Regions from separate parts of the Arthrobacter sp. 05T423 genome, predicted to be linked through region 2. Evidence: predicted binding sites of a transcription regulator. Region 2 holds the regulator's gene; the other holds the start of a gene.

Region 1 (14,121 bases), on a different contig from region 2:
TGGTAGGCCTTCAGGGCTTCCTTGGTGGGCCACGCGGTGCCGTAGATGCGCTGCAGCTGCTGGTTGTTCTGGTTGCCCAGCCAGTACGCGGCCGAGGACCGGGTCAGGGCGAAGGCGTTGGAGATGAGCTTGGTGTTGGGCAGGTGGGGGCCGCGGCACAGGTCGCACCAGACGCTGTCCCCGCTCTTGCGGTCGACGTTGTCGTAAATGGTGATGTCGCCGGCGCCCACTTCAACGTTGACGCCTTCGCCGGCGTCGGCGGCGTCGTTCTTCTTGCCCAGCAGCTCGAGCTTGTAGGGCTCGTTCTTCATGGCTTCGCGGGCCTCGTCCTCGGAGACGACGCGTCGGACGAACTTCTGGTTCTGGTTGATGATCTTGAGCATCATCTTTTCCAGCTGGCGCAGGTCCTCCGGAGTGAAGGGCTCCTCGACGTCGAAGTCGAAGTAGAACCCGTCAGTGATGTAGGGACCGATGCCGAGCTTGGCGTCCGGGCGCAGCTGCTGTACGGCCTGGGCCATGACGTGCGCGGTGGAGTGGCGCAGCACGTTGAGCCCGTCGGGGGTATCGATGGTGACGCCTTCAACCTGCGCGCCTTCGGGAAGGGGCTGGTCCAGGTCCTTCAGCTCGCCGTCGACCCGGGCCACAACGACGTCGCGGCGCTCAAAGAAGAGTTCCGCGCCGGTGGTCCCGGTAGTCACCTTCATTTCTTCGCCATCGACGATGAGGGTGATCTGCTGGGCATCTGACACGGGTGTCTCCTATTCAAAGTTCAGGCTTCGTAGCTTGTGGCGTACGGGGACCACAGCCAGCCTCGTCAATGTTATCTGTTGCGGAAGTGGCGAGCCAAAGCGCCACGGCCGCGGCCGGTTGGAACTATTGGAAAAGGGATAGGCCAGTTCAACTCCCCAGGCCGGTGATGGCCAGGTTTCTGCTGATGCCTTCCAGAGGTCCCGGCTGCCTGAATTCCTGTTCGGTGTCATCGCGGCCGTTGGTCCCCTGTTCACCGTTTTCCCGCTCAGGGAACGGCAGGGTGTCCACCTGGCTGAGGTCCCAGGCCATGCTGGCGCTGAGGCTGATGCCGCGCGGACCTGTCCGCCGGGTGGTTCCCCGGATGAGCAGCAGGCGGGTGCCGAACAGCAGCGGGCCGGCATGCTCCTGGGCTTCGTGGAAGAACACGGAGTCCACGCACCCGGTGCCGTCGTCGATGCTGATGAAGACCACCCTCCTGCCGCCGCGCATGGGCGGTGTCTGGGTGGCGATGCGGACACCGGCCACCAGAACCTCCGTGCCGTTGCGCAAACCCAGCAGCTTGTCGGCGGTGGTGACACCCAGCCGGTCCAGGAGCGGGCGGTGGCTGGACATCAGGTGTTCACTGACATCAACTGCCATCAGGTCCAATTCTGCCCGGACGGTCTCCACCGTGGTCGGCTCCGGCAGGCCGGGCTTAACGTTCCGCAGTTCGACGTCGCCAAGGGGCAGTGCAAGTTGCCCCTCAATGACGTCGGCGGCCTTCCTTGCCGGCTTGCTTTGGAGGCTTTGAAGGTGGTGCACAAGGTCTGCCCGGTTGGCCGTCCCGCCGGATTCCCGGTGCAGGGAGTCAAAAGCGCCCAGTTGGGCTAGCCGTTTGATGCTGGGCTTGGTGAGCCTGGAGCGGTCCCTCAGATCCGCCAGAGAGTCATAGGGCTGCCCGGCTACGATCCGCTTCAGTTCAGAACCGGACAGCCCGAAGATGCCATTGAGGCTCAGCCTGATGCCCAGCTTTCCTCGGTCCGGGCCCTCCGCTACCCGTTCCACCCGGTATTCAGCCCCGCTGCGGTTGATGTCCAGCGGAAGGATGGGGATGCCCATGCGCCGCGCCTCGGCAACAAGGAGCCGCTTGGGGTACATGCCGGGATCGTGTTCCCACAGGCCCGCGAGGAATGCTTCCGGATGGTGGGCTTTCAGCCAGGCCGACTGGTAAGTGGGCACGGCAAAGGCGGCGCCATGGGCTTTGCAGAAGCCAAAACTGGCGAACGATTTCAGGGTGCCCCAGACCTTGTCCACTACCTCCGGCGAATACTTCCTGGCCCTTGCCTCGCGGCGGAAAAACTCCTCAACGTGGCCTTCCTTGACCTCGTTGCTCAGCGCCCTGCGGAACTCGTCGGCCTTCGCCAGCCCGCAGCCGGTCATCACGTCAAAGGTCCTCAGAATCTGCTCATGAAAGACCGTCACCCCATGGGTTTCCTGCAGCACCGGCTTCAGGTCCGGATGCGGGTAGGTCTCCGGCGCGAAGCCGTGCCGGTGTTCGAGGAAGGGCCGGACCATGTCCGATTTCATGGGGCCGGGGCGGAACAGTGATATGTCGATGATGAGGTCGTTGAACTCGCGCGGGGCCATCTTTCCGACCAGCTCCCGCTGGCCCGGTGATTCGATCTGGAAGCACCCCAGGGTGTGGGTGCTTCTGATCAGCTCATAGGTGGGCTCGTCGTCCAGCGGCACGGCATTGAGGTCGATCAGGCCGTCCTCCCTGATGTAATCGGGACCCGTGCCATCTGGCGCCACGGGATGGGCTCCCGCCGCCACCACTTCAGCCTTGGAGGGATGGATGCGGATGATCTCCCGCACGGCGAAGGCCATGGCACTTTGCATCCTGACACCCAGGACGTCGAGTTTCAGCATGCCCATGGGGTCCATGTCGTGCTTGTCGAACTGGCTCATGGGCAGCCCAAGGCCGCTGGGCTGGACGGGGCTCCGGTCCAGCAGGGTGGCATCACCGAGGATCACCCCGCAGGGATGCATGGAGATGTGGCGCGGAAGACGGTCCAGCCGTTCGGTGAGGTCCACCAGGAGGTCCAGTTGCTGGTTCTCCGAGAAGTTACGCTGTTCCACCCGTCCGGCGAATTCGCGAAGTTCCGGTTTTTCCTCCAGGGCTTCCCGGAATTTCCGGGCTGAAAAGCGCCACAGCTGCTTGGCAATCTCACCGACATCGCCGTCGTCCAGCCCCAACGCAAGCCCGGCGTCCCGCACCGCACCGCGAGCGCGGTACCCGTTCTGCATGCTCATCAGAGTGACGCGCTGGGAGCCGAACCGGTCAAAGATCTTCCGGTAGACGTTGTGCCGCTCGGCGCTTTCCACATCGATATCGATGTCCGGGAGCGTGGAGCGGTCGCCGGAGAGAAACCGTTCGAAGATCAGGTCATGCTGAAGGGGGTTCACCTGGCTGATGTCGATCAGGTAGTTCACCAGGCTGGAGGCCCCAGACCCCCGGGCTGCCGCCCTCACGCCCATGTCCAGGATCATGCGGGACACCTCTGCCACAGTCAGGAAGTAGGAAGCAAAGCCGAGGCGGGCAATGATCTTCAGCTCATGCTGCAGCCTGACGCGCATGGCTGCTTCCGCCTTCCCCGAAATGCCGGGGAAGCGCCGCGCAATTCCGGCCTCGCAGCGCTGGGCGAGTTCTGCCAGCGGATCCCCTTCGATGCCGATGACGGCGGCCTCGGGAACCACAGGCTGCTTCCAGCCCATGTCGGTCACGGGATCCATGCGGCACCGGTCCGCGAGCGCCTCAGTCTGCGCGAGCAGCACCTGGAGATCGGCGGCCCCGTAGCCGGCGGCGTGAATGACTTCCTTGCCCAACTGGAGCATTTGGTCCGGGGATTTCAGCCACCCCTGCCCGGTGGGCTGGAGCAGCGGCGCGGCGGAGAGTTCTGGAAGCGACTTCAGTGTGCGGGCCGAATCGAGGACGTCTGCGGTGGCCGCCCCGTCCTCCTCACAGTAACGGACGGCGTTGGTGAGCACGGCGGGCACGCCATGCTCCTGCGCCAGTTTGAGCATGCGGACCGCGTGGGCCGTGCTCAATGGTTCACCCGGGGCGCTGAGGTGGGTGACGATCTCTGCTGCGACGCTTCCGGCGGGCATGGCGTCCAGCCAGCTCTTAAAAAGGGTGCGGGGCCGAAGGTACCGCCGTCCGCCCAGCGCAAGGCCGACGTCGGAATCCGGGCCCAGCAGCACAGTGAGCACGGGTTTAAGGGTTTCCGGGTCCAGGACGCGAGATGCGAGTTCAGCTCTGGTGACGGCGACGGGAACTGTTCCCCCGGCCTTGCCAGTGGTGCGTGCGTGTGCGTCGGAGATCAGCCGGCACAGTGCCTTGTACCCTTCACCGCTGTTGTGACCGTGCGCTAGGACAACGACCCGCCCGGTCACGCGGGCAGCCGAAAACCGGGTTTTGGACAACCGGGCACCTGGCACCTGTTCACCGGACATTACGGCGTCATGGTCTCCCTCGTGGTCGAACACTGACAGATCCACGCCGACCACCGGGTCAATCCCGGCAGCCATGCATGCCTTGAGATGTTTTACGGTGCCGTACAGGCCGTCCCGGTCGGTGCACCCCAGGGCGGTCGCCCCCTGGGCCGCTGCCGCCTGGGCGAGCTCATCGGGCCAGGAGACACCGTAGTGGGCGCTGAAGGCGGTGGAAACGTGCAGGTGAGTGAAGCTCATGCTGTTTTGGGTCGGAGTGCAACACTGGGCCGGAGGGCGTCGTGGATCCGGAGCAACCTCCAGCGTCCGCTGCCTGCATGCCTCACCAGGTCAAGGGTCAAAGGTTCAGGTGCGTCTGCGGCCGGGGTTTCCGGCTGAGGGCTTTTGCCGGCGGGGAGGACCTGCACCCGCCAGATCTCGTGGTCGACAAGCCCGGGGCCGCTTCCCAGCGGGGCGCGCCGCTCTTCGGCCCACCACTGGCGGCGCTCATACCAGCGCACAGGCTCGGCGCAGACCCGGTAATCCCTGCCGCCCCACCGAAGCTCAGCAGGCTCACCGGTGGGTGCGCAGACGACGTCAACAGACTCGCTGAACGTTCCCATAGTGCCTCCGGATACCAATCTCATCCTGCAGAATATACGCAGGCATTCGAATATGTATTCGAATACTTCAAGTCTACGCCGGGCCCGGGACAAAACCTACATGGGTGTGGACGGACGGCGGCTCACAGGGCAGGATGGTGCCATGAGTTCCAATGACGCGCTCCTGAAGCAGGTAAGCATCGCCGCCAAAGAAAGCACATTGGTGGCCAGGTTTGATATCGACGGCAATATTCCAGCATCGGGCGCCTTTGTTGTGGGGCTTGTGGCTGCCACTCCGGATTATTCACATCAACGGAGGCTGGGAATCGAGTTCATGAACGGCGAGGCGGTCTCGATCTACTCCTTCAGCCATGACGGCACAGAGGAGAACTTCGACCTCAGCAGCGTTGAGCACTCGGGCAACACCATCACGGGCAACTTCCCCATGAGCACGGTCATGGGGCTGGACAAGAGCCACCTCATGTCCGCGTTCAGCGAGGCCGACGGGCGGGAATTCCAGTCCGGCGTGCCCGTCGAGGAGAAGCTCTAGAGGGTCAGCGCCCCCTGCGAGCGGCACCGGGCATCAGCCCGGACCAGCCGGCCCCGCGCCCCGGCGCGCCATTCAGCGGCTAGGCCGTCGGCAGCCCGGACCCGTCGGCCCGATCCTGTCAGCCGGCAGGCTAGCCAAACGGAAGCAACGGCTCAGCTGTTGTCATTGTGGATTTTCATCTCAAGCTCGATGAACTTCGAGATCATGGCCCGGTACGTGGTTTCCACGATGTCCGGGTCTATTTCTTTTTTCTCAGCGGCCGCGCGCACATGCTCGATGACCCGTTCCACCCGGCCCGGTGCGCGCACCTCGGCGTCGTCACCCTTCAGGGTCCCTGCGATGCGGATCAGGCGCTCGCGGCGGGCGATCAGCGTGACGATCTGCTCGTCCACCTCGTCCACCGCGACCCGCACGGCGGCGAGCTGTTCCCGGTCAGCCTGGGCGTTTTTCTCGTCTCCGTGATTTGTGGGCATGATCATGACAGTATCGAACCATGCAGCCCAGAGTCGATTTTATTTCATTGGGAGTGCGCAGCGTGGCCGCCTCCCGGCGCTTCTATGTGGACGGCCTGGGCTGGCCGGTCCACCGCGAGGTTACCGACGAGGTGGTGTTCATCCAGGCCAACCACGGCCTGATTCTCTCCTTGTGGGATGCCGGGCAGATGCAGGCCGAGGCCGCCGTCGATGCGCCCGCCGCGGTCCCGTGCATTACGCTCAGCCACAACGTCGGCAGCGCTGAGCAGGTGGACCACGTAATGGCTCAGGCAGAGTCTGCCGGCGCGGCCATCGTGGCCCCGCCCAAGACCCAGCCGTGGGGCGGCTACACCGGATACTTCGCCGATCCGGACGGCTTCCGCTGGGAGATTGCGTTCAACCCCACCTGGACAGTGGACGACGGCGGCCAGGTCACCGTTTGACCGCAGGCTCAGAACCGTCTTATCGCGGCCTTAGAACAGTGCCTCCACGGGTTCGATGAGCTCCGGGGAGTTGTTGCGGACGTTGCCCACCGCCTTGCCCACGGAATCCACCCTCCAGCCTGCGGCAACGTCCTTCACCCCGGACCGCACCAGATCCACCAGCCCGGGGGCGTCGTCCACGCCGGGGTCCAGCCATGCTGACATGGTGTCGCGGCTCATCGGCAGCGGAACGCGGTCATGGAGCGCGGTCAGTTCGGCGAACACCGTGCCTTCGGTGCCCGCCGGCGGCGAGTCCGCCGTCATGATGGACATCGAGAGCATCCACTGGGCGGGTTCACCCGGCGGCACGGACGGGTCCTTCCACCACTCGTACAGTCCGGCGAAAGCAATGGCCGAGTCGTCCCGGGGGTGGACGTAATAAGGCTGCTTGCTGCGGCCCTCGCCCTGTTTCCATTCGTAGTAACCGTCGGCCGGGACCGCGCAGCGCCTCGACTGGACAGCCTTGCGGAACGCCGGCTTCTCGAGGACCGACTCGCTCCGGGCATTGATCATTTTCGGACCTATGCCCGGACTTTTCGCCCAGGACGGCACCAGGCCCCAGCGGGCAACGTGCAGCTGGCGGACGGTGCCGCCGTCGATAAGCCGTTCCAGGACGATTGGCGCGCCATCCGTGGGCGCAACGTTCCACGACGGCGGGATTACGGTTTCGTTCTCAAGTTCGGCGTCGAATTCGGCCAGCAGATCGCCCACTGCCCGGGCCATGACGTAACGTCCACACATGGCACCAGCATGCCATTGCAACAGAGGCGGGGGAATACCGGCGCCCGGGTTACGGTTGAGGGGAAGGAAACCGACAGGACCATATCAATCCGAGGAGAGCCCGTGGACTTTACCCCCGAAGACGGCACCATCACCATGTTCTCGACCACCTGGTGCGGCTACTGCAACCGGCTGAAGAAGCAGCTGGACGCCCAGGGCATCGGCTACACCGAAATCAACATCGAAGAGGTCGACGGTACGGCCGAGCTCGTGGAACAGATCAACGGCGGCAACCGCACCGTCCCCACCGTTCTCTTCCCGGACGGCACCGCTGCCACGAACCCCTCCGCAGCCGAGGTCAAGAGCAGGCTCGCCGCCTAGGGCTCACGCCACAGCGAAGATTCACCAGTAAAGGCACCGGAATCCGGTGCCTTTACTGTTTTGTTCAGACCTTTTCGGCGATCCGGTCCGGCATCGGCCTGGGAGTGCGGGCTTCCTTGCGGCGGGCCAGGAAGGCCCACAGCCTGGTGTCGTCCGCGTGGGTCCGGGGTTCCGGATGGTCCACAGGCACCGGTTTTCCGGGCGCAGCTTGCGGTGGCACCGGCTCCCGGTGCGCGTCAGGCTTTGGGACCGCGTCCTTCCGGGTGTCCCAGCCGAAATCCGCCCGCGATGAATAGCACATCACCGACCTCCTTTTGCAGCGGCTGTTCTTTAATCGTCCTCTCGTGGGCGTTTGAAAGCGACAACCCTGGGTACGAAAATTCCGGGGCCAGCCCCACCTCCGGGACGGCCAGACCAGCGCTTTCCAGTTCGAGTTCCATTCCGCGTTCCAAAGGATTGCTGTGAATCCAGTTTCGCCGCAGATCGGCACCGTCTTCGTCCCCGTCAGCGATATTGAGGAAGCCCGCGACTGGTATTGCGGCATGCTCGGCGTGCCCGCCGACGACAGGGTCCTGCTGGACCATCTGTACATTCTGCCCATGGAGGGGGCGGGCCTCGTTCTCGACAGCAAGATCTACGCCCCCGGCGCCGTCTTCCAGGTTCCTGCTTTTCACTTCAATACGGCCGACATCCAGGCCGCCCACGCATTCATGAAAACCCGGTGTGTGGAACTCACGGACATCAACGATGACCAGTGGTTCAGCTTCCGGGATCCGGACGGCAACGTCCTCATGATCTGCCAGATCCCGCCGGCCACCGAATAGCCGGGCCGCAGGGGCGGCACAGTTGCTAGGCGCGGAGGCTGCTGAAGTCCGCCTCGCCCAGGGTGGCGTACTCCGCGTAGGTGCGGACCACCGCGTCCTCGATAGCCTGCACGTCAAGGCCGGGCACAAGGTCGTTGGCCGCGCCGGCTGTGGCAGGATCCCAGTCCAGCCCCAGGGCCGCGTAGCTGGCCGTCAGCACTTCGCGGATGGGCGCCGAGTTCTCCACCACGACGACGGAGCTGAACAGCCACGCGCCGGACACCACGCGCTGGGCGGTGCCCACCAGCTTGATCCGGTGGCCGGGAGCGTCGGGGGCGAAGCCGTGGACGCTGTATTCACCCGGGCAGTACTCCCCCGGGATCTCGCCGACGGCGGCGTGCACGCCCACGCCCCGGAGCGCCCCGGCCAGCATCTCGCCGAAGAAGCCAAAGCGGCCCTTGGCTCCGGCGATCGCATCGCTGTGCGGCTCCACGTGGTCAATGATCAGGGTGCCTTCGTGGTACGCGGCGGCGCGACCTCCCGCCTTGCGGATCAGTGGCTCGAACCCCAGGTCGCGGCAGGCCTGGGCGGCGGCGCCGAAGCCCGGCAGGCGGGTGTCGCGCTGGCCGAAGGCAACAGTCGGTGCCGGCCGGTACAGCCGAAGGGTGGGTCCGGTCTCCCCTGCCCTTGCCTTGCCGAGGAGCTCGATCCCGAAGTCAAGGTCCCGGAGGGCGCCCAGGGACTGCACCTGCCGGACGAGGGTCAGAGTCCGTGAATCAGACCCGGCCTGCTGCATGTTGCTAAGCTCCCTTATGGTCGTATTGCAATTTCTGGTGGTCGCGGCCGCCTTCGCCGTGATCGACGCCGTGTGGCTCAAACTCATGAACCCGTTCTACCGCAGCCACATCGGTGAATTGCTGGCCGACCGGCCCCATCTAGGGTACGCCTTGGCGTTCTATTTGATTTACATCGCGGGCATCGTTTTCTTTGCCCTGCGGCCCGCGCTCGACGGCGGCACCTGGCTGACCGCCGTCGGCCATGGGGCGGCGCTGGGCGCCTTCGCCTACGCAACGTACGACCTCACCAACGCCGCGACCCTCAAGTCCTGGCCGCTGCAGCTCATTGCCGTGGACATGGCGTGGGGCGCCCTGCTGACCGCCCTCGCCACGCTCGCGGGCTGGCTGGTCTTCCACTAGGCGGTCAGCTTTTCCGCAACGTGAGGATCTGTTCCGCCCGGCCGAATGGGCCGGACCGGTCATGGAGCACCGTCGAGGTAAGGCCGATGCCGTCGACGCCAAAGGACACGGCGTTGTCCAGCCCTAGCCACTCGCCCTCGGGCCTCCGGTACATGTGGATTTGGAGGTCCAGGTTCGGGAAGGCGTAGCTGTCCTTGCCCGGCGGCACCCGCGCGGCAATGCCGTTGGCGGTGTCCACAAGCCCCATGAGCCGTGCCATGTCCGTGCTGTCGTTTCCGTCCGTGAGTGGATGGTCCGTGCGCAGCCACACCTTCCCGGCACCGGGCCGGTGACCTTCCGCCACCCGCATCTCCAGGGAGCGGATGTACCCTCCCGGCCAGACGCTGGCCCCGTCATAGGGCTTGCATTCCTCTGGAGTGGGGATGGCGCCATCCTCGACGGCGGCCACCGCAGACGTATTACTGGTGATCATGCGCCAGGCTGTCGCCCTGATGGCCACGCGCCCGGCCGCCACCAGGTCAGCCTGCAGCAGCTCGATGGTTCGTCCCGGGCGCAGCGTGCTGGTGACCACCTCGAATTCGCCGCCCGGGATCAGTCCCAGGATTTCGTAGCTGAGCCTGGCCATCCGCATGTCGGCCCGCGGCTCATGCCGGTCCAGCCGGTCCGCCAGGAGCCCCGACGCGGGGGCCATGTGCTGTTCGTGGGCGTTCCAGGCGCCTTGCGCGTGGATAGTTGAGCGGAACCGGCCGCCGCCGAGGTCCTGGTAGTAGAAGTCGCCGTCGGCGAGTTCCGGGAGTTCAGCAGTCAACGGTGACTCCTTCAAAAGCGTGATCGGTTAATCCCGATTCACTCTATCGCTTAGGGCGTGCGGCGCCGTGTCAGGCCTCAACCCGGACTCCGTGCCAGAAGGCCACATGATCCCTGATGCGGGCAGCCTCGGAGAAGGGGTCGGCGTAGTACCAGGCGGCATTCTCGTTTCGCAGACCGTCAACACGCAGGCTGTAGTAGCTCGCCTCCCCCTTCCACGGGCAATAGGTGGAGTGGGAGCTGTCCTCCAGGAATTCGGCGCGCACTGACGCTTTGGGGAAATAGTGGTTGCCCTCCACCTTCACGGTGGCGTCGCTCTCCGCGATCACGGCGCCGTTCCAGACCGCTCTGACCATAGGGCTTCCTCCTCGGGAATGGTTCCGTTACTCCTCCAACACGTGGCTGTCCGCAATGATTCCTGCAGCAGAAAGCGGCCATGAACCGCGCGCCCTCAGCCCAGCCCGGCACCAGCTCGACCCGGCACGCAAGCACACCAAGGCCAGGCCGACGCGCCGGGCCGTCCTCGCTGGAGCCCTCGCGCACAGACCGGCACCAGCTCGACGTCCCGCGCCCAGATGGTGACGGCCGCCTCGGTCTCCGAGGACACCCACTACGACGCCGATGACCTCGCCTGGGATGCGGCCAAGGAAGTCGCCATCACGCTCATGGACGGCGCCACCGCAGTGGCAAAACTCCGGCGCCGGCGTCAAGGTCGACGGCCACACCGTCACCAACTACTCCGCGGACATCTCGCAGGTGGAATCAGGACTGGACGGGGCTCCCTTGACGGCGCCACTAAGCTCGGCACGGTCACGGCCGGCGAATACACCCAGGTACAAGGCCCCGGCGGAAGGTAGCCACTCGAAGGTCAACAAATCGGGATAACAACGCGGCAGGTCTCCGGCCACAGCCGCCTGCGGAATCCGGCATACGTCCGGCGCGGCATATTTTGCCTCGCCGGACGCGCGCTTAATGTCCGGATCTCCATATGATGATCTGGGTAGACTCGGAGACTGGTCCTTCTAGCAGCCCTCGGAAGAGGTGTTCCACTGATGCGAGTTATTAGCTACAACCTCCGCAAGCACAAGGCGAGTGGCGAACTGATGAGTCTGGCCCGCAACTTTGGGATAGACGTCCTCTGCCTTCAGGAGTGCGACTCATCCGATCTGCCTGACACGCTCGGCCCGCTCCACCTGGCCGACTACACCAAGGGCAACAGGCTGGGGCTGGCCATTTACTACCGCGCTGGCCGGTTCACGGCCTTGGATACCCAGACCTTTGCCCTGAAGAAGTCCGTGCACGACCGCGTGATGGCGCCAGCCCATGAGCGGCTGATCGGCACCCGCATGGTGGACAACGAAACCGACCATGAGCTGGTGGTGGGTTCGTTCCACGCCGCCCCGCTCACCGCGTCAAATTCGCTGCGGCGCAAGCAGATCCATGCGGCGCACGCCGAGCTGCTGAGCATGGGCACCGGGCTCATGACACTGATGGTGGGCGACTTCAACTACCCGTTCTTCACCAAGAGCCTCGACGTGCACATGAAGAACTCCGGGTACGCGCTGTCCCTGAGTAACCGCAGGACCTACACCCGGTACAAGGTCTTCAAGGGCCACTTCGACTTTGCCACGTCACTGGGACTGGACATCGAAAGCGTGGAAACGCTCCCCCGTGGGAAGTCGGACCACCTGCCCATCCTGGTAACCGCGGAATACGGCGCTGACCGCGCCCCGATCAAGGGCCAGCCCGTTTCCTGAGGCTCCGGTGCTAGGTGGTGTGGTGCTCGACGGTGAAGTCGCCGCCGGGGTACAGGATGGTCTCGTGGCCATCGTCAAAACGGACGTGGTACGGCGGCGCCCCGTTGGCGCCCCGGACCTCCAGAATCTCACCGTGCCGGTCCGAGGACTCCACTGTCCTGCCCCGGATGATGATGCGGTCTCCCTGGGTTGCCTGCATAGCAATCACCTCCCAGCCCTAGAGTACGGTGCTCTTCGCTCCGGCGGAACAGCCCAGGGGCATCGGCCGCAACTGGGCGGGAGTCAGGCCCGGCCGCCCGTGTGCCGGATGCAGAACGGGGTCCAGGGACGCGCCTCCAGCCGCCCTTCCGCAATCTGTTCTCCGCACACCGTGCATATACCGTAAGTGCCCGCTTGGATCCGCTCGAGCGCAGCGTCCACCTGGGCCAGGCCGGACCGGCTTTGGTCCAGGAGCGCCGAGGCCTGCGAGAGTTCAAAAGCGATGGTGGCACCTTCGGGGTCATGCTCATCGTCCACGTTGGAGTTCTGCCGGGCGGCATTGGCGGAAGCGATGTCTGCGCTGAGTGCCGGCAGGAGGGCGAGCTTCCGCGCCCGTTCCTCTTCCAGCAGCAGCCGGAACTTGTCGGTTTCCATCACAAAAAGCCGTTCATCACAAGGGCCGTCGGCTATGGCTGTCCGGCACCGGCACCGTCCAGCAGCCTGGCGCACAGCTCGGGCCAGGAGGCGGCAAAGGAAGGATGCAGGTTAATTCCGGCAACCTCCTCGACGGGGATCCACAGCAGTTCGATGCTTTCGGGGTCGCTGATGGCCGGCTCGAACGGTTCCAGCACCCGAACCACCACGGTGGTGTAGGACCAGTAGCCGACGTCGAGCACGGACGTGAAGAGGACCTTGACGTTCTGTTCGGGAACGGCCGCCTCCTCAAAGGCCTCACGCAGCGCTCCCGTCACGGCGTCCTCGCCCTGATGCAGCGCGCCGCCCGGGAGTCCCCAGGTTCCGCCGTGGTGGCTCCAGGTGGCGCGGTGCTGCAGCAGGACGCCCTTACCCGCATCATGGACCAGGAGGCCGGCGGATCCGAAGCGGCCCCAGAACTTTCCCCGGTCGCCCTCCACCCAGGCGTCACCAGGGTCGCGGGGGCCAAGGGGACGGCGGGGATCACCGGGCGAGGGCGGGACGATTTTCTCCATCGTCCCAGTCTGCCTCATGGGAAGATGCTTCGATGAGCCTGCGCCTTGTCTTTGTTGCCGACACCCACGTCCCGAAGCGCGCCCGGGCACTGCCTGACCAGGTGTGGGCCGCCGTCGAGGACGCTGACGTGGTTTTCCACGCGGGTGACTGGGTCAGCGCGGGCCTGCTCGACGAGTTCGAACAGCGCAGCCGGCGGCTGGTCGGTGTTTATGGCAATAACGACGGCGACGAGCTCCGCCGGCGCCTGCCCGAGTCGGTCAGTGTGGCGCTGGACGGCGTCCGGTTCAGCATGGTCCACGAGACCGGCCAGGCCAAGGGCCGGGAGCAGCGCTGCGAAGCCCTCTTCCCGGATGCCGACGTCCTGGTTTTTGGCCACTCGCACATTCCCTGGGACACGCTGGCGCCCGGGGGCCTGCGCCTGCTCAACCCCGGCTCCCCCACCGACCGCCGCCGGCAACCCGTCTGCACGTACATGACCGCCGTCGTCGTAAACGGCGGGCTGGACGACGTCCAACTGGTGGAGGTCAGCGCCAGCCGCTAAGTGGCCTCACAGGAAAAGGGAGCCCTGCCGCGGTTTCCCGGACGGGACTCCCTTCGAATCTCCGCTGTAGACGGAGAGTCATACGTGGTGATCGTGTTTGGTCAGTCCTTCTTAAAGGCGTCCTTGACCTTTTCACCGGCCTGTTTCAGATCGGCCTTGGCCTGGTCAGTTTTGCCCTCCGCCTCAAGACCCGGGTCGTCGCTGGCCTTGCCGGCGCCTTCCTTGGCCTTGCCGCCAAGCTTTTCTGCTGCATTGTCGATCTTGTCGTCCAGACCCATGCCACTGTCCTTCCGTCCGCGCAGCCCGCTGGGTGCAGGCTGGCTCGTGCTCCCAGTCTAGGTCCGCCAACTTTCCGGGTGAAGGGCAGCTACCGCTTAGGTGCCTGGGCTGGCCAGCAGCCCGT
Region 2 (14,121 bases):
GGGAGACCAAACGGGCCAACCGCCATCGTAATGAAGTCCCGTCCGTGGCCATCGCCGGATACACCAACGCCGGCAAGTCCTCGCTGCTGAACCGCCTCACCGACGCCGGAGTCCTGGTGGAGAACGCCCTGTTCGCCACCCTGGACCCCACCGTCCGCAAGGCCGAGACCTCCGACGGCGTCGGCTACACGCTGGCTGACACCGTGGGCTTCGTCCGTTCCCTTCCCACCCAGCTGGTGGAGGCCTTCCGCTCCACCCTTGAGGAAGTGGCGGATGCAGACCTGATCCTGCATGTTGTGGACGTGTCCCACCCGGACCCGGAAGGCCAGATCGCCGCCGTGCGCTCGGTGTTCGCCGAGGTGGATGCCCGCAAGGTGCCAGAGATCATCGTCCTGAACAAGGCCGATGCCGCCGACCCGTTTGTGGTGGAGCGGCTCAAGCAGCGCGAACCGCGGCACGTGGTGGTCTCGGCACGCACGGGGGAGGGCATTGCTGAGCTGCTCAAGGCGATCAGCGAGTCCATTCCCCGGCCGAACGTCAAGATGCAGCTCCTCGTGCCCTACCACCGCGGCGATCTCATCAGCAAGCTGCACGACTCCGACGCGGAGATCCTCAGCCTGGATCACGAGGAGGGCGGCACGCGCGCCGTCGTCATGGTCCGGGAAGGCCTCGCGGCTGAACTGGAATCCTTCATCACTAATGACTGACGGGGTGGCAGACGCCGCAGCCAGCGCCACGGCCGGCGAGCAGCATGTACTGGATCTGCTCGACCGTGCCGTGGCGGGCATGGGCGGCCAAAGCCGCAGCGGCCAGCATGAGATGGCCCGGCAGGTGGCACGTGCCATCGAGACCGGCGACCATCTGCTGGTTCAGGCCGGCACAGGAACCGGCAAGTCGCTGGCTTACCTGGTTCCGCTCATCGCCCATTCCCTCGAGAGCAACAAGCCCACCCTCGTCTCCACAGCCACCCTGGCGCTGCAGACCCAGATCGTCGGCCGGGACCTTCCCCGGCTGCTGGAAAGCCTCAAACCGGCACTCGACCGGCCCGTGAAGGTTGCGCTGGTCAAGGGCCGCGCCAACTACGTCTGCAGGCAAAAGCTTGAGGGCGGCTTTCCCACAGAGGAGCCGTCGGAGGGCCAGCTTTTCTCGCTGGGCGAGGACACCAGCGTCCCGCACTTCGCCGCGGCCATGGGCGGCCCCTCGTCACAGCTCGGCAAGGAGGTTGTCAGGCTCCGCGAATGGGCGAAACAGACCACGACGGGTGATCGGGACGAACTGCTCCCGGGCGTCACGGACCGGGCCTGGCGGCAGGTGTCCGTCACTTCCATGGAATGCCTCGGCGCGCAGAAATGCCCCCTCGCGGAGGAGTGCTTCAGCGAGCTGGCCCGGCACAACGCCGCCGAAGCCGACGTCGTGGTGACCAACCACGCCATGCTGGCCGTCAGCGCCTTCGAGGGCCTGGCCGTGCTGCCGGAGTACGACGTCGTGGTGGTGGACGAGGCCCACGAGCTCCAGGACCGGGTGACCGGCGCGGTTTCGGGGCAGCTATCGGTGGCCATGGTCCATGCCGCGGCCTCCGGCGCCCGCAAACACACTGGGATCACCGTAGATGCCCTCAACACAGCAGCCGCCAATCTCGAGGTGGCCCTGGTGGGCGTTCCCAGCGGGCTCCTGCCCAACGGCCTCAACGACGAACAGCTCGATTGCGTGGACCAGCTTCGCGAGGCGTGCCGGGCGGCACTGTCGGATTCCAAAGGGGACAGCAATACAACAGCCGACGGCGGCAGGCAGCTCGTGCGCTCCCGCCTCCTGGTGATCTTGGAACTTTGCGAGCGGCTGGTCGCCGCCAGGGAAAACCGCGAGGTGGTCTGGTTCTCCCGGAACAGCACGTTTGATCCCCAGCAGGGTTACTCGGCGCCGGACGAGACGGCCCCGGCGCTGGTCAACATCGCCCCGCTGAGCGTCGCAGGCCGGCTCCGGGAAGGCCTGTTTGCGGGGCATACCGTGGTGCTGACATCGGCCACGCTTGCCATCGGCTCCGCCTTCGAACCTGCCGCCGGCGGGCTGGGCCTGGTCGGGGACGGTGCGCCGAGCTGGACGGGCGTCGACGTCGGTTCGCCCTTCGACTACCCCAGGCAGGGCATCCTCTATGTGGCCGGCCACCTGCCGAAGCCGGGCCGGGGCACGTCACCTGAGGCGCTGGACGAACTCGAGTCACTGATCCGCGCCTCCGGAGGGGGAGCCCTCTGCCTGTTCTCCTCACGGCGGGCCGCGGAGGAAGCGGCAGACGCCCTTCGGACGCGGCTGGATGTCAGCATTCTCTGCCAAGGCGAATCCACCATGACGGCCCTCGTGAAACAGTTTGCCGACGAGCCCGACACCTGCCTGTTCGGCACGATGTCACTGTGGCAGGGCGTCGACGTGCCGGGCGGTTCCTGCCGCCTGGTGGTGATTGACAGGATTCCCTTCCCCCGCCCGGACGACCCACTCATGACCGCCCGCTCCCGGGCCGTTGCCCAGGCCGGCGGCAACGGCTTCATGTCCGTGTCCGCCACCCACGCGGCCATCAGGCTGGCCCAGGGGGCGGGACGTCTCATCAGGTCCACGAACGACAAGGGCGTGGTGGCGGTGCTGGATTCCCGGCTGTCCACGGAACGCTACGGCGGATTCCTGCGGGCTGCACTTCCGCCGTTCTGGCCGACGACAGACCGGAAGACCGCCGTGGCGGCGCTGGAAAGGCTCGCCGGAGCGCAGGCGTGACAAAGCCCCGGGCAAAAAGCTGCCCGGGGCTACAAGCTGCCCGGGGCTACAAGCTCCAGAGACTACAGCGAGCGGAGTACGGAAACCACTTTCCCCATCACAACGGCGTGGTCACCGAGGATGGGCTCATACTGGGTGTTCTGCGGTAGCAGCCATGTGTGTCCGTCCCGCTGCCGGAACGTCTTGACCGTGGCTTCGTCGTCGAGCAGCGCAGCGACGATGTCGCCATTGACCGCGTCGCTCTGCCGCCGGACCACTACCCAGTCGCCGTCGCAGATGGCGGCATCCACCATGGAATCGCCCGCGACCTTGAGCATGAACAGTTCACCGTGCCCCACCAACTGGCGGGGCAAGGGCATCAGATCCTCCACCATCTGGTCGGCGAGTATGGGTCCGCCGGCGGCGATCCGGCCGACCAGCGGCACCATTGCCGTGTCCATGGCGCTGGGCAGTTCGGACACGGAAGCGTCTGCTGACCTGAGTGCTGGGGCTTTGTCCGCACCGGCAGACTTCGCCGTGCCCGCATCCAGAGTGAGCGGCATCAGCACCTCCATGGCTCGCGGCCGCTTGGGATCGCGCCGCAGGTAGCCAAGCTTTTCCAACTGGGAAAGCTGATGGGTCACGCTGGACAGGCTGGCCAGGCCGACGGTGTCGCCGATTTCCCGCATGGACGGCGGGTAACCGTTGTCGTTGACCGAGCGCTGGATGGTCTCCAGGATCTTCTTCTGCCGGACAGTAAGTCCCTTGGGGGTCCGCTGAGACCGCGGGCTGCGCTGGGGAGCCTTGCCGTCAGAGGCCTGTGCTGCCATGTTCGCCAACGCCTTTCCGTTCCTCCCGGCCGCGGTCGCTGCAGTGGCCGGGAACTTCCGGCCTGAAAAATGTCAGACCCTGCTGATCAACTGCAGATGTGGTTGTTCTGTGATTTCCAACGTAGGCCAGCCATAAGGCTTTTTCAAACATTTGTTCTAGCGAGTCTCGACTTAATTCGTTGATAGGTGCTAAAACTAGAAAAAGCAAAGTTCGAACATGTGTTCTAGTGAGGGCCGCTTGATAGCCCGGTGTTCGAATTGTTTGTTCGAATGCGAGGCAGTACAAATCGGTCCAGGAGGGCTCACGCCATGTCAGCTTCAACAGCAGCATCAACTTCAACGGCGGCGTCACGTTCAACGGGAGTGTCACGTTCAGCGGGAGTGTCCCGTTCAGCCACTGTCCAGTACGTGGATTTCCATCGCGCTACAGTCGGCGGCGCGGCGCCTCAGCCCCGTGCAGTGTCCCGGCCCGGCAAGCCGCCGCGCCTCCGCCTCACCCGTCGCGGCCGGATTGTCCTGATCGGCCTGCCGCTGGTCCTTCTGGCCGCCGTCATCCTGTCCCTGGCAGGGCTGCTGAACTCGCCCGCCAAGGCCGCCGATGCTGCGGGCGGCCTGAGCGTCACGCCCACGGTTTCGGTCACGGTGCAGCCCGGCGAATCGCTGTGGGCCATTGCCGGACATGTCGATCCGTCCCGCGACCCCCGGGATGTGATTGCGGACATCGTCCAGCTCAATGACCTTCAGGCCGGGAAGGTCATGCCCGGCCAGCAGCTGTTTGTGCCCACCAAGTAAGTGGACCCACTAAGACAGACAGGCCGGTCCGAATGACGTGACCTCTGGCGCCGGAACGCCACGACTTCGCCAGGTTCCGGGTTGCGGAACCGTCACAGTTTCCGGCGAACGCTGCGGATTACTTAAACTGTCTAGGTGACTGACCAGCTTGAGCGACTGAACCGACTGCCCCTGCGGACCAACCTGAGGGGACTGAGCCCTTACGGCGCCCCGCAGTTGGATGTTCCGATCCTGCTCAACGTCAACGAGAACACGCATGGGGTGCCGGCCGATGTGCGGGCGGCCATCTCCGCGGCGGTAACCGAGGCCGCCGCCGGGCTCAACCGCTACCCTGACCGTGAATTCACCGAACTCCGGGAAGCCCTGGCGGAATACCTTGACCACGGGCTCAGCGCGGAGAACCTTTGGGCAGCCAACGGCTCCAACGAGGTCCTGCAGCAGATTCTCCAGGCCTTTGGGGGCCCGGGCCGGTCGCTCCTGAGCTTTCCGCCGACGTACTCCATGTACCCGCTCCTCGCCAGCGGCACGGACACGGCCTACATAGCCGGCAAGCGAGCTGATGACTACGGCCTCAGTGCCGAGTCGGCCGCAAGCCAGGTGCGCGAACTCCGGCCCAACATCGTTTTCCTGTGCTCGCCGAACAACCCCACCGGAACCGGCCTTGGCCTGGATGTGGTGGAGGCCGTCTACGATGCGGGCGAGGCGAGCCAGGCAGTCGTGGTGGTGGACGAGGCTTACCACGAGTTCGCGCACGACGGCACGCCCAGCGCCCTCACGCTGCTGCCGGGCCGCGAGCGGCTCATCGTCTCCCGGACCATGAGCAAGGCGTTCGCGCTTGCCGGCGCACGCCTCGGCTACATGGCCGCGGCCCCGGAAGTGACCGACGCCCTCCGGCTGGTGCGCCTGCCGTACCACCTCTCGGCAGTCACGCAGGCAACCGCCCTGGCGGCGCTGCGGCACCGGGAGGCACTCATGGCCGATGTTCAGGACATCAAGCGGCAGCGCGACCGGATTGTCGCCGAGTTGACGCGGATGGGGCTGCGGCCTGCGGCGTCCGACTCCAACTACGTCTTCTTCGGCGGGCTGGAGAATCCCCACCTGGTCTGGCAGGAACTGCTGGACACCGGGGTCCTGATCCGGGACGTCGGCATCGCAGGCCACCTGCGGGTCACCGCCGGAACTGAGACGGAAACCACAGCCTTCCTGGACGCACTGGAAAGCATCCTGGCCAGGCAGTCCGCACTTCCGGCCTAAACTTGGATATGGACCAGGTCAGGTCCGACCCCATCCTTCGTCAAAGGACATTCATCACCATGAGCGACACCGGAACCAAGGCTGCCGAGGCACGGACTGCACGCATGGAGCGTGCCACCAGCGAATCCTCCGTGCTGGTGGAGATCAACCTCGACGGCACCGGAGTGTCGGACATCAGCACATCGGTCCCGTTCTACGACCACATGCTGACGGCGCTGTGCAAGCACTCACTCATCGACATGACCGTCAAGGCCACCGGCGACACCCACATCGACGTCCACCACACCGTCGAGGACGTTGCCATCACTTTCGGCGAGGTGCTCCGCACGGCCCTGGGCAACAAGGCCGGCATCCGCCGCTTCGGCGAGGCCACCGTGCCCCTGGACGAAGCTCTCGCGCACGCCGTCGTTGACGTCTCCGGCCGGCCCTACCTGGTGCACGGCGGCGAGCCCGCCGGGCAGGAGTACCACCTGATCGGCGGCCACTTCACAGGATCGCTGACCCGGCACGTCTTTGAGGCAATCACGCTGCACGCCGGCATCTGCCTGCACATGAGCGTCATCGCCGGTCGCGACCCGCACCACATCGTGGAAGCCCAGTTCAAGGCCTTCGCGCGGGCCCTTCGTGCAGCCGTCGAGCCGGATCCCCGCGTCGAGGGCATTCCGTCCACCAAGGGGGCACTGTGACCGGAAAAGTATTGCGCGAGGGCGCAATCATCGATCCCTCGGCCACGCTGAAGCCGGCTTCCCCGGAGGGCAAGCCCACCGTCACCGTCCTGGACTACGGCTCCGGCAACGTCCGCTCGGCCGTGCGAGCCCTGGAACGCGCCGGTGCCGAGGTCATCCTCAGCTCCAAGCCCGAGGACGTGCTGAACGCCGACGGGCTGGTTGTGCCCGGCGTCGGCGCCTTCGAAACCGTCATGGGTGAGCTCAAGGCGGTGGACGGAATCCGTATGATCGGGCGCCGCGTTGCGGGTGGCCGTCCGGTCCTGGCCATCTGCGTCGGCCTGCAGGTGCTCTTTGAGGCCGGCGTCGAACACGGAACCGAAGCCGAAGGCATGGGGGAGTGGCCCGGCAAGGTGGAACTCCTGCCGGCCGAAGTGGTGCCGCACATGGGCTGGAACACTGTCAATGTCCCGGAAGGCTCCAGGCTTTTCGACGGTGTGGAAGGTGAGCGCTTCTACTTCGTGCACTCCTACGGTGTCCAGAACTGGGACTTCGATGTGATCCAGCCCCGGATGGCGCCGCCCCTGGTTACGTGGTCCGAGCACGGTGCCCCCTTTATCGCCGCCGTGGAGAACGGCCCGCTCTGCGCCACCCAGTTCCACCCGGAAAAGTCCGGTGACGCCGGCGCACGGCTCCTGAAGAACTGGGTCGACGGACTCCGCGGGCCGCATTCCCGGCAAGCAGCGGGCGCCTAGATGTGGTCAATCCTCCTGATGGGACTGGCCGGCCTCATGGTGGGCGGCGGGCTGTCCTTCAGGCAGCAGCGCAAGCCGCTCTGGATCCAGATCGGCTTCTACGCGCTGGCTGCCATGTCGCTGCTGGCCGCCTACCTGCTGACCCTTCCGGGCAAGTAACCCCTAACCCGCCGTTCGCGCCGCAGGAATCGGCACGCACGGGAACAGCGCCCCACGAACTACAGCGCCTACAAGAACTGAGGACCCCCAGATGACCAGCCAAAATGAGCTGCCGGCTCTTGAACTGCTACCCGCCGTCGACGTCGTGAACGGCCAGGCGGTGCGCCTGGTCCAGGGTGAGGCCGGCAGCGAAACAAGCTACGGGACGCCCCTGGAAGCTGCCCTCAACTGGCAGCAGCAGGGCGCGGAGTGGATTCACCTGGTGGATCTGGACGCTGCCTTCGGACGCGGCTCCAACGCGGACCTGCTGCGCGAAGTGGTGGGCCGGCTGGACATCAAGGTAGAGCTCTCCGGCGGCCTTCGGGACGACGAGTCGCTGGAGAAGGCGCTGGACCTCGGTGTTGCCCGGGTAAACCTCGGAACCGCCGCCCTGGAGAACCCGGAATGGACTGCGCGGGCCATCGACCGCTTCGGTGACCGGATCGCCGTCGGCCTCGACGTCCGGGGGACCACGCTGGCCGGACGCGGCTGGACTAAGGAAGGCGGTGACCTCTGGGACGTGCTGGGCCGCCTCGAAGACGCCGGGTGCGCCCGCTACGTGGTCACCGACGTCACCAAGGACGGCACGCTGCAAGGGCCGAACGTTGAACTGCTGCGGCGGATGGTGGAGAAGACCGGCAAGCCAGTGGTAGCTTCCGGCGGCATTTCCAGCCTCGATGACCTTAAGGTCCTTCGTTCCCTGGTGCCGCTCGGCGTCGAAGGCGCCATCGTGGGCAAGGCGCTGTACGCCGGTGCCTTCACTCTGCCCGAGGCCCTCGACGTCGCCGGCCGCCGCTAGGACGCCGTTGTGACCGAGCACCAGGGCAATTCCACGCACCGCGGCGGACCGGCAGCGGACCTGCCGCCGGCACGCCGGCTGCCCGGTCATATCGAGGCCGCCCTCGCCGGGGCGGGAGGCACCACCGATTCCGCGGGGCAGCCCTGGGCGGGGCGCAGCCTCACCGGCGATGACGCCAAGATCCACAACTTCGAGGACGACGACGGCACGGCCGACGCTGGCTACCTCACCGCGGTCGCAGCCCTCGTGACGGGCGCCGGTGAGGAAGCCGCGGTGGTGGCCTCGCTGGCCACCGCCCGCGTCTTTGTTCCCGTGGTGGCGCAACTGGCGGAGGAAGCCGAAGGGGCGCACGGCGTGCACGCCGACAAACAGGCGGACATGGCGCTGGTGACGCTCAAGGCGCCGGACGGCCGCCTCGCCATGCCGATCTTCACTACGGCAGCAGCCCTGACAGCATGGCACCGGGACGCGCGCCCCGTGGCCGTTTACGCCGCGAGGGCCGCCCTGTCGGCCGTCGCCGAAGGCGCCGAGCTGCTGGTTGTGGACCCCGGCTCCGAAGTGACCTTCGTGGTCCGGCGCCCGGCCGTCTGGGCCCTCGCGCAGCAGAGGCAGTGGGTCCCGGCCTACGCGGACGCCGAGCTGGCCACGGTGCTGCGCACCGGAGCGGAGGGCAAACCCGCAGTGCGCGCACTTGACGTCCTTCCTGGCGGGGGAGTGGCCACCACTACGGCCTCCGGCAGCCGCGTTGAAGGCGGCGGAGCCGGACCGGAACTGCGTGTGGTGCTCTACCTGGAGGACGGCCTGGACGCGGCTGCGGTGCAGGCGCTCGTTGCCGGCCTCCAGACCGAGTGGAGCCGGAATGTATTGTTTGGTGAGCGCGTTGATTCGATCGAAGTCAAACTAAGGCGCGCCGCGCAGTAACCGCCGACCGGTGGAGGTCCCTTCCGTTGCTGTCCGGCCGCGGAATTGAGGACCCAGCCGTGAATTTCAGCCTGTACCGGGAGCTGCTGGCCGTCCGGCCGATCCGCCGTCTCCTGGCGGTCGGCATGATTGCCCGCATCCCGCATTCGGCAGCGGGGGTCCTGCTGACCCTGCACATCGTCCTGACCCTCGGGGAGGGATATGCGGCCGCCGGAACTGCAGCGGCCGTGATGACCATCGGCATCGCGCTCGGCGCACCATGGCGCGGCCGGCGTGTGGATACGGCGGGCCTGCGGACTGCGCTGATTCCTTCGGTGATTTCGGAAACCGTCATCTGGTCCATCGTGCCGCACGTGTCCTACCAGTGGCTGCTGCCGCTGGTGTTCGTGGGCGGACTGCTGACGCTTCCCATTTTCAGTCTTGTGCGGCAATCCCTGGGTGTCCTGGCGGACGGAGACCAGCGCAGGACCGCCTTCGCACTGGATGCGGTCAGCACGGAGCTGGTCTTCATGATCGGCCCGGCCGCCGGTGCTGTGGTGGCCACGAGCGGCCAGTCGGTGCTTGGGCTGACCGCCGTCGGTGTCTCGACATCGCTGGCCGGACTCTTCCTCATGTGGTTCAACCCGCCTACCCGCAGTGCCGTACGCTCCGAGTCCTGCGATGCGGACGAACAGGTTGCCGCCGAGGTTGCCGTTGTTGCCGCCGCCCCCGCACACCTGCAAGAGGCTGCGGCCGAACTCGGTCCTGCGTCCGCGGGCAGCAGGCGCCGGGCAGTCCTGCGGCGCAGGGTGGCCAACAGCTTCGGCTGGTTCACCGCGGCGGTAGCCGCGGTGTTCGCCGTTGCTGGGGGCGCGGGCATGGTGCTCAGCGGCACCGACGTTGGCATTGTGGCCGCGCTGGAGACTGGCGGGCACCAGCGCGAAATTGGCGTGGTGTTCCTCTTCTGGTGCGCCGCATCGGTGATCGGCGGCCTCATCTACGGAGCCATGCACCGGGCGGTTTCCCCGATCCTCCTGCTGTTGGGAATGGCTGCCCTGACCATCCCCATGGGCTTTGCCACTGACACCCTGACCCTCAGCCTGCTGTCGCTGCTGCCGGGCCTCCTCTGCGCGCCTGTCCTATCGGCGGCATCGGAGAAGGTGGCCGAGCTGGTCGACGAGGCCAGGCGCGGCGAGGCCATGGGCTGGTATGGGTCGGCGCTGACCGCCGGCGTGGCTTTGGGGGCTCCACTGGCCGGACTTTTCATCGACAGCATCGGCCCGGCGGGAGGCTTCGTGTCCGTCGGCGTGGCCGGCGTGCTCCTGTGCGTCGCGGGGCTGGTCCTGCAGCAGCTCCGCCGCCGCGCCGCCTCGATCTGACCCTCCCGGTTTCGGGAGACGAGGTAGCGGTGCAGTGCGACCGGCACCGGGGGAAGTGCACGTGGGCGACAAAAACGGCGGCGGGCCGGCCCCGAAGAGCCGGCCCGCCGCCGTCGTAATTCAACCCTTAGTTCACTGCACCGGTGAACTTCTCACCGGGACCCTTGCCCGGAGGATCCGGAATGATGGACTCTTCGCGGAACGCGAGCTGCAGGGACCGCAGGCCGTCGCGCAACGGGCCGGCATGCTGCGAGCCGATCTCCGGGGCGGCCGCCGTGACCAGGCCGGCGAGGGCGGTGATGAGCTTGCGGGCCTCGTCCAGGTCCTTCAGCTCTGCGGCGTTCTCCTCAGCGGCCAGACCCAGCTTTACGGCGGAGGCGCTCATGAGGTGCACAGCGGCCGTGGTGATGACCTCGATCGCGGGAACTTCGGAGATGTCGCGGATTTGCTGCGTGACGTCGTCCCCGGCGCCGGGCGCCTGGTAGACGTGTGAATTGCTGTCTGGAGTGCTCATACTGGTAAGCTTGTCACAGACCGACTGGATGTCGTTATTTTGCCGTGTATGAGACCCACTGCCGCGAACGTGCGGTGAGCGGGTATCGTTCTGTAGAATTGATATTCAGTTTGCAAGCGGAGTTCTCTCCCACCCGCGTCAGCCGTTTTCCCTGGAAGCTTCAGGGAAGCAAGGTTGCCGGGTAACGGTCGGGCGTTTCACCGGGCAGGAGCCTGGGGAATGCGTGCAGTCCCTCGCGGGATGTGCACATCCGATCTTCGAGGCCTTCGATTGCTCCGGCAATTGGGGGCCTTCTCTATTTTGCCGGTGGAACACCCATAACAAACACAGGAGCTTTAACATTAGCGAGCCAAGAATCAATGAGCGTATCCGCGTCCCTGAGGTGCGGCTGGTCGGTCCTGCCGGCGAACAGGTAGGAATCGTCCGTATTGAGGATGCCCTGCGTCTGGCTGCCGAGTCCGACCTGGATCTCGTTGAAGTTGCACCGCAGGCCAAGCCTCCGGTGTGCAAGCTGATGGACTTCGGCAAGTACAAGTACGAAGCCGCAGTTAAGGCCCGTGAAGCCCGGAAGAACCAGACCAACACGGTTCTGAAGGAAATTCGGTTCCGCCTGAAGATTGACACCCACGACTACGAGACGAAGCGCGGTCACGCCCTGCGCTTCCTCGGAGCCGGGGACAAGGTTAAGGCCATGATCCAGTTCCGTGGCCGTGAGCAGCAGCGTCCCGAAATGGGCCTGCGCCTGCTTCAGCGTTTCGCGGAAGACGTCGGTGAGGTCGGTGTTGTGGAGTCCAGCCCCCGCATCGACGGCCGCAACATGGTCATGGTCATCGGTCCGCTGAAGAACAAGGCGGAGGCCAAGGCAGAAGCGCGCCGTGCAACCCAGCGTGCTGAAGCCAAGGCCCAGAACGAAGCCAAGGCTGCCGGCCGTGTGGACACCTCCGGTGACGATCAGGCACCCCTGACGCAGTCGCTTGCCGACCTTCTGCCGGAAGGCTTCCAGGTTTCCACGGAGGCCGCCGCTGACGAGGCGCCGGCAGCGCAGGAAGCTACGGCAACAGCTGAGGCAGCTGCGCCGGAAGCCGCCGTCGAAGCGCCCTCGGTTCCGGTCGAAGCGGCTCCGGCTGCCGAGACCCCCGCCGCGGAAGCACCCAAGGTTGCCGATGCACCCAAGGCCGCGGAAGCACCCAAGGTTGCGGAAGCGCCCAAGGCCGCCAAGGAGGCTGAGGCGCCCCGCGCAGCAGCCCCGAAGGCAGCCCCCGCTGCTCCCAGGGCGGCAGCGCCCGCAGCACCGAAGGCGGCAGCACCTGCTGAGCCGAAGGCTCCTGTGGCTGAGTCGCCTGCTCCGGCAGCGCCGAAGCCTGCAGCTGCCCCGGCCCCGCCCAAGCCGGTGGCGAGGCCCGCCGCGCCGAAGCCTGTTGCACGACCCGCAGCGCCCCGGCCCACGCCCAAGCCGGCGGGCAAGAAGACTACCTAGTTCGAAACTGCGGAAGGCATCGCCTTCAGTCAGCCAGCAACCAGCACGCCGCCCGCAGGGGCGGCTGCACGATAGAACTGCGGACATTGTCCGCGGATACGTAAGGAGATCGGTTCCCATGCCGAAGATGAAAACCCACAGTGGTGCTAAGAAGCGCTTCAAGCTGACCGGCAGCGGCAAGCTGCGCCGCCAGCAGGCCAACCGCCGCCACTACCTGGAGCACAAGTCCAGCCGCCTGACCCGCCGCCTCGCCGGCGACAAGATCGTCTTCAAGGGCGACGCCAAGGTCATCCGGAAGATGCTCGGCATCTAATTTCAAGCACTCTGACTGACTGCCACCTGGCACCAGTCAACTACCAATAAGCCTTCTCAGGCCGGCCGGTTACCGGCAGTAGTCGCTTGGGATCAGATTTTTGAAGGAGTACGCACGTGGCACGTGTGAAGCGGGCGGTAAACGCCCACAAGAAGCGCCGGGTTATCCTCGAACGCGCCAAAGGTTACCGTGGACAGCGCTCACGCCTGTACCGCAAAGCCAAAGAGCAGCTGCTGCACTCGTTTGTGTACAGCTACGGCGACCGCAAGAAGAAGAAGGGCGACTTCCGCCGCCTGTGGATCCAGCGCATCAACGCTGCATCCCGCGCCAACGGCCTGACCTACAACCGCCTGATCCAGGGCCTGAAGGCCGCTGAGGTCGAGGTTGACCGCCGCATGCTGGCCGAGCTCGCCGTTTCCGACGCCAACGCCTTCGCTGCGCTGGTCCAGGTTGCCAAGGACTCCCTGCCGGCTGACACTTCCGCTCCGGCCGCCAACGCCGAGGCTGCACCGAAGGCCAAGGCTACCCGCGCACGTGCTGCGAAGAAGCCGGCTGCTGCAGCTGCTGAGTAAGCAGGCAGCTCCCAGTTCAAGGACCGGTGGCAACAGCCACTAAGGTTTCTTATATGAACCAAACCGGGCGCCCGCAAGACTTTCCACTCTCCAATCCCCGATCAGATCGGGTCCGGGACGTGGCAAAGCTTGCAGGGCGCCCGGTCCGTTTAAAGCGCCGGCAGTTCCTTGCCGAAGGCCCGCAGGCGGTTCGTGAGGCCTTGGTACTCCACGGTCAGCGGATCGCGGCCGGCCAGCCGGGCATCGTCCGCGAGGTGTACGCCAGCGAGGCATGCCTGGACCGTTACCCGGAGTTCGAGGAACTGGCCGTGGGAACCAGTGCCCGGCTCGCGACGGACGACGTCCTCGCCGCCATGGCGGACACGGTCACCCCGCAGGGGATCGTCGCGGTGTGTGATTTCGTGGACGTCGCCTTGGCGGACGTGCTCGACGCCGGGCCCCGGCTGATTGCCGTGCTCTGCCAGGTCCGCGATCCCGGCAATGCCGGAACCGTGCTTAGGGCCGCAGATGCCGCGGGTGCCGATGCCGTGGTCCTGACCGGCTCCAGCGTGGACATTTACAACCCCAAAGCTGTCCGCTCGACCGCCGGTTCCCTCTTCCACCTGCCGGTGGTCCTGGGCGCCGACGTCAATGAGTTTGCGGCGCAGTGCAAGGCTCGCGGGATCGGAGTGCTCGCGGCGGACGGCTACGGGCAGCTGAACCTGGACCGCCTGCAGGACGAGAACGCCGCACGCCGGCTTGGCGCCTCGGCAGCGGGCTCGGATTACGCCCTGGAAAACCCCACCGCCTGGCTGTTCGGGAATGAGGCCCAGGGTCTCTCCGAGGACGAGCTGGCGCTTGCCGACCATCGCGTGGCGGTGCCCGTATATGGCGCCGCCGAGAGCCTGAACCTGGGAACGGCCGCCACTGTCTGCCTCTACGCCAGTGCGAGGTC

Evidence for each region. The regulator LexA, encoded in region 2, represses DNA repair genes until DNA is damaged. The targets are predictions, from matches to a motif close to TCGAACANNTGTTCGA.
Region 1: AC1DFE_RS07830 (DUF6504 family protein) is a predicted target of LexA. The motif match lies at 4,888-4,903, and genes of this name have one in related genera.

The regions. Positions count from the first base shown of each region.
Region 1 covers NZ_JBFTLC010000007.1:19,970-34,090, reverse strand. Annotated here, with positions in the region: gene thrS (threonine--tRNA ligase) at 1-704, opposite strand, end outside; gene AC1DFE_RS07835 (DNA polymerase III subunit alpha) at 898-4,479, opposite strand; gene AC1DFE_RS07830 (DUF6504 family protein) at 4,476-4,841, opposite strand; gene AC1DFE_RS07825 (hypothetical protein) at 4,984-5,370, shown strand; gene AC1DFE_RS07820 (chorismate mutase) at 5,523-5,849, opposite strand; gene AC1DFE_RS07815 (VOC family protein) at 5,864-6,286, shown strand; gene AC1DFE_RS07810 (SOS response-associated peptidase) at 6,317-7,066, opposite strand; gene AC1DFE_RS07805 (mycoredoxin) at 7,169-7,426, shown strand; gene AC1DFE_RS07800 (hypothetical protein) at 7,663-7,866, opposite strand; gene AC1DFE_RS07795 (VOC family protein) at 7,888-8,250, shown strand; gene AC1DFE_RS07790 (lipoate--protein ligase family protein) at 8,276-9,025, opposite strand; gene AC1DFE_RS07785 (DUF2177 family protein) at 9,042-9,425, shown strand; gene AC1DFE_RS07780 (thioesterase family protein) at 9,430-10,233, opposite strand; gene AC1DFE_RS07775 (DUF427 domain-containing protein) at 10,304-10,588, opposite strand; gene AC1DFE_RS07770 (endonuclease/exonuclease/phosphatase family protein) at 11,285-11,989, shown strand; gene AC1DFE_RS07765 (DUF1918 domain-containing protein) at 12,000-12,188, opposite strand; gene AC1DFE_RS07760 (TraR/DksA family transcriptional regulator) at 12,272-12,622, opposite strand; gene AC1DFE_RS07755 (NUDIX domain-containing protein) at 12,655-13,194, opposite strand; gene AC1DFE_RS07750 (metallophosphoesterase family protein) at 13,209-13,718, shown strand; gene AC1DFE_RS07745 (CsbD family protein) at 13,820-13,996, opposite strand; partial or broken gene AC1DFE_RS07740 (DUF1810 domain-containing protein) at 14,093-14,121, opposite strand, start outside.
Region 2 covers NZ_JBFTLC010000005.1:36,133-50,253, reverse strand. Annotated here, with positions in the region: gene hflX (GTPase HflX) at 1-707, shown strand, start outside; gene AC1DFE_RS05890 (ATP-dependent DNA helicase) at 700-2,760, shown strand; gene lexA (transcriptional repressor LexA) at 2,823-3,569, opposite strand; gene AC1DFE_RS05880 (LysM peptidoglycan-binding domain-containing protein) at 4,029-4,361, shown strand; gene AC1DFE_RS05875 (histidinol-phosphate transaminase) at 4,497-5,615, shown strand; gene hisB (imidazoleglycerol-phosphate dehydratase HisB) at 5,675-6,301, shown strand; gene hisH (imidazole glycerol phosphate synthase subunit HisH) at 6,298-7,035, shown strand; gene AC1DFE_RS05860 (hypothetical protein) at 7,036-7,194, shown strand; gene priA (bifunctional 1-(5-phosphoribosyl)-5-((5-phosphoribosylamino)methylideneamino)imidazole-4-carboxamide isomerase/phosphoribosylanthranilate isomerase PriA) at 7,286-8,032, shown strand; gene AC1DFE_RS05850 (SseB family protein) at 8,042-8,953, shown strand; gene AC1DFE_RS05845 (MFS transporter) at 9,013-10,311, shown strand; gene AC1DFE_RS05840 (DUF1844 domain-containing protein) at 10,439-10,825, opposite strand; gene infC (translation initiation factor IF-3) at 11,208-12,302, shown strand; gene rpmI (50S ribosomal protein L35) at 12,421-12,615, shown strand; gene rplT (50S ribosomal protein L20) at 12,732-13,187, shown strand; gene AC1DFE_RS05820 (TrmH family RNA methyltransferase) at 13,241-14,121, shown strand, end outside.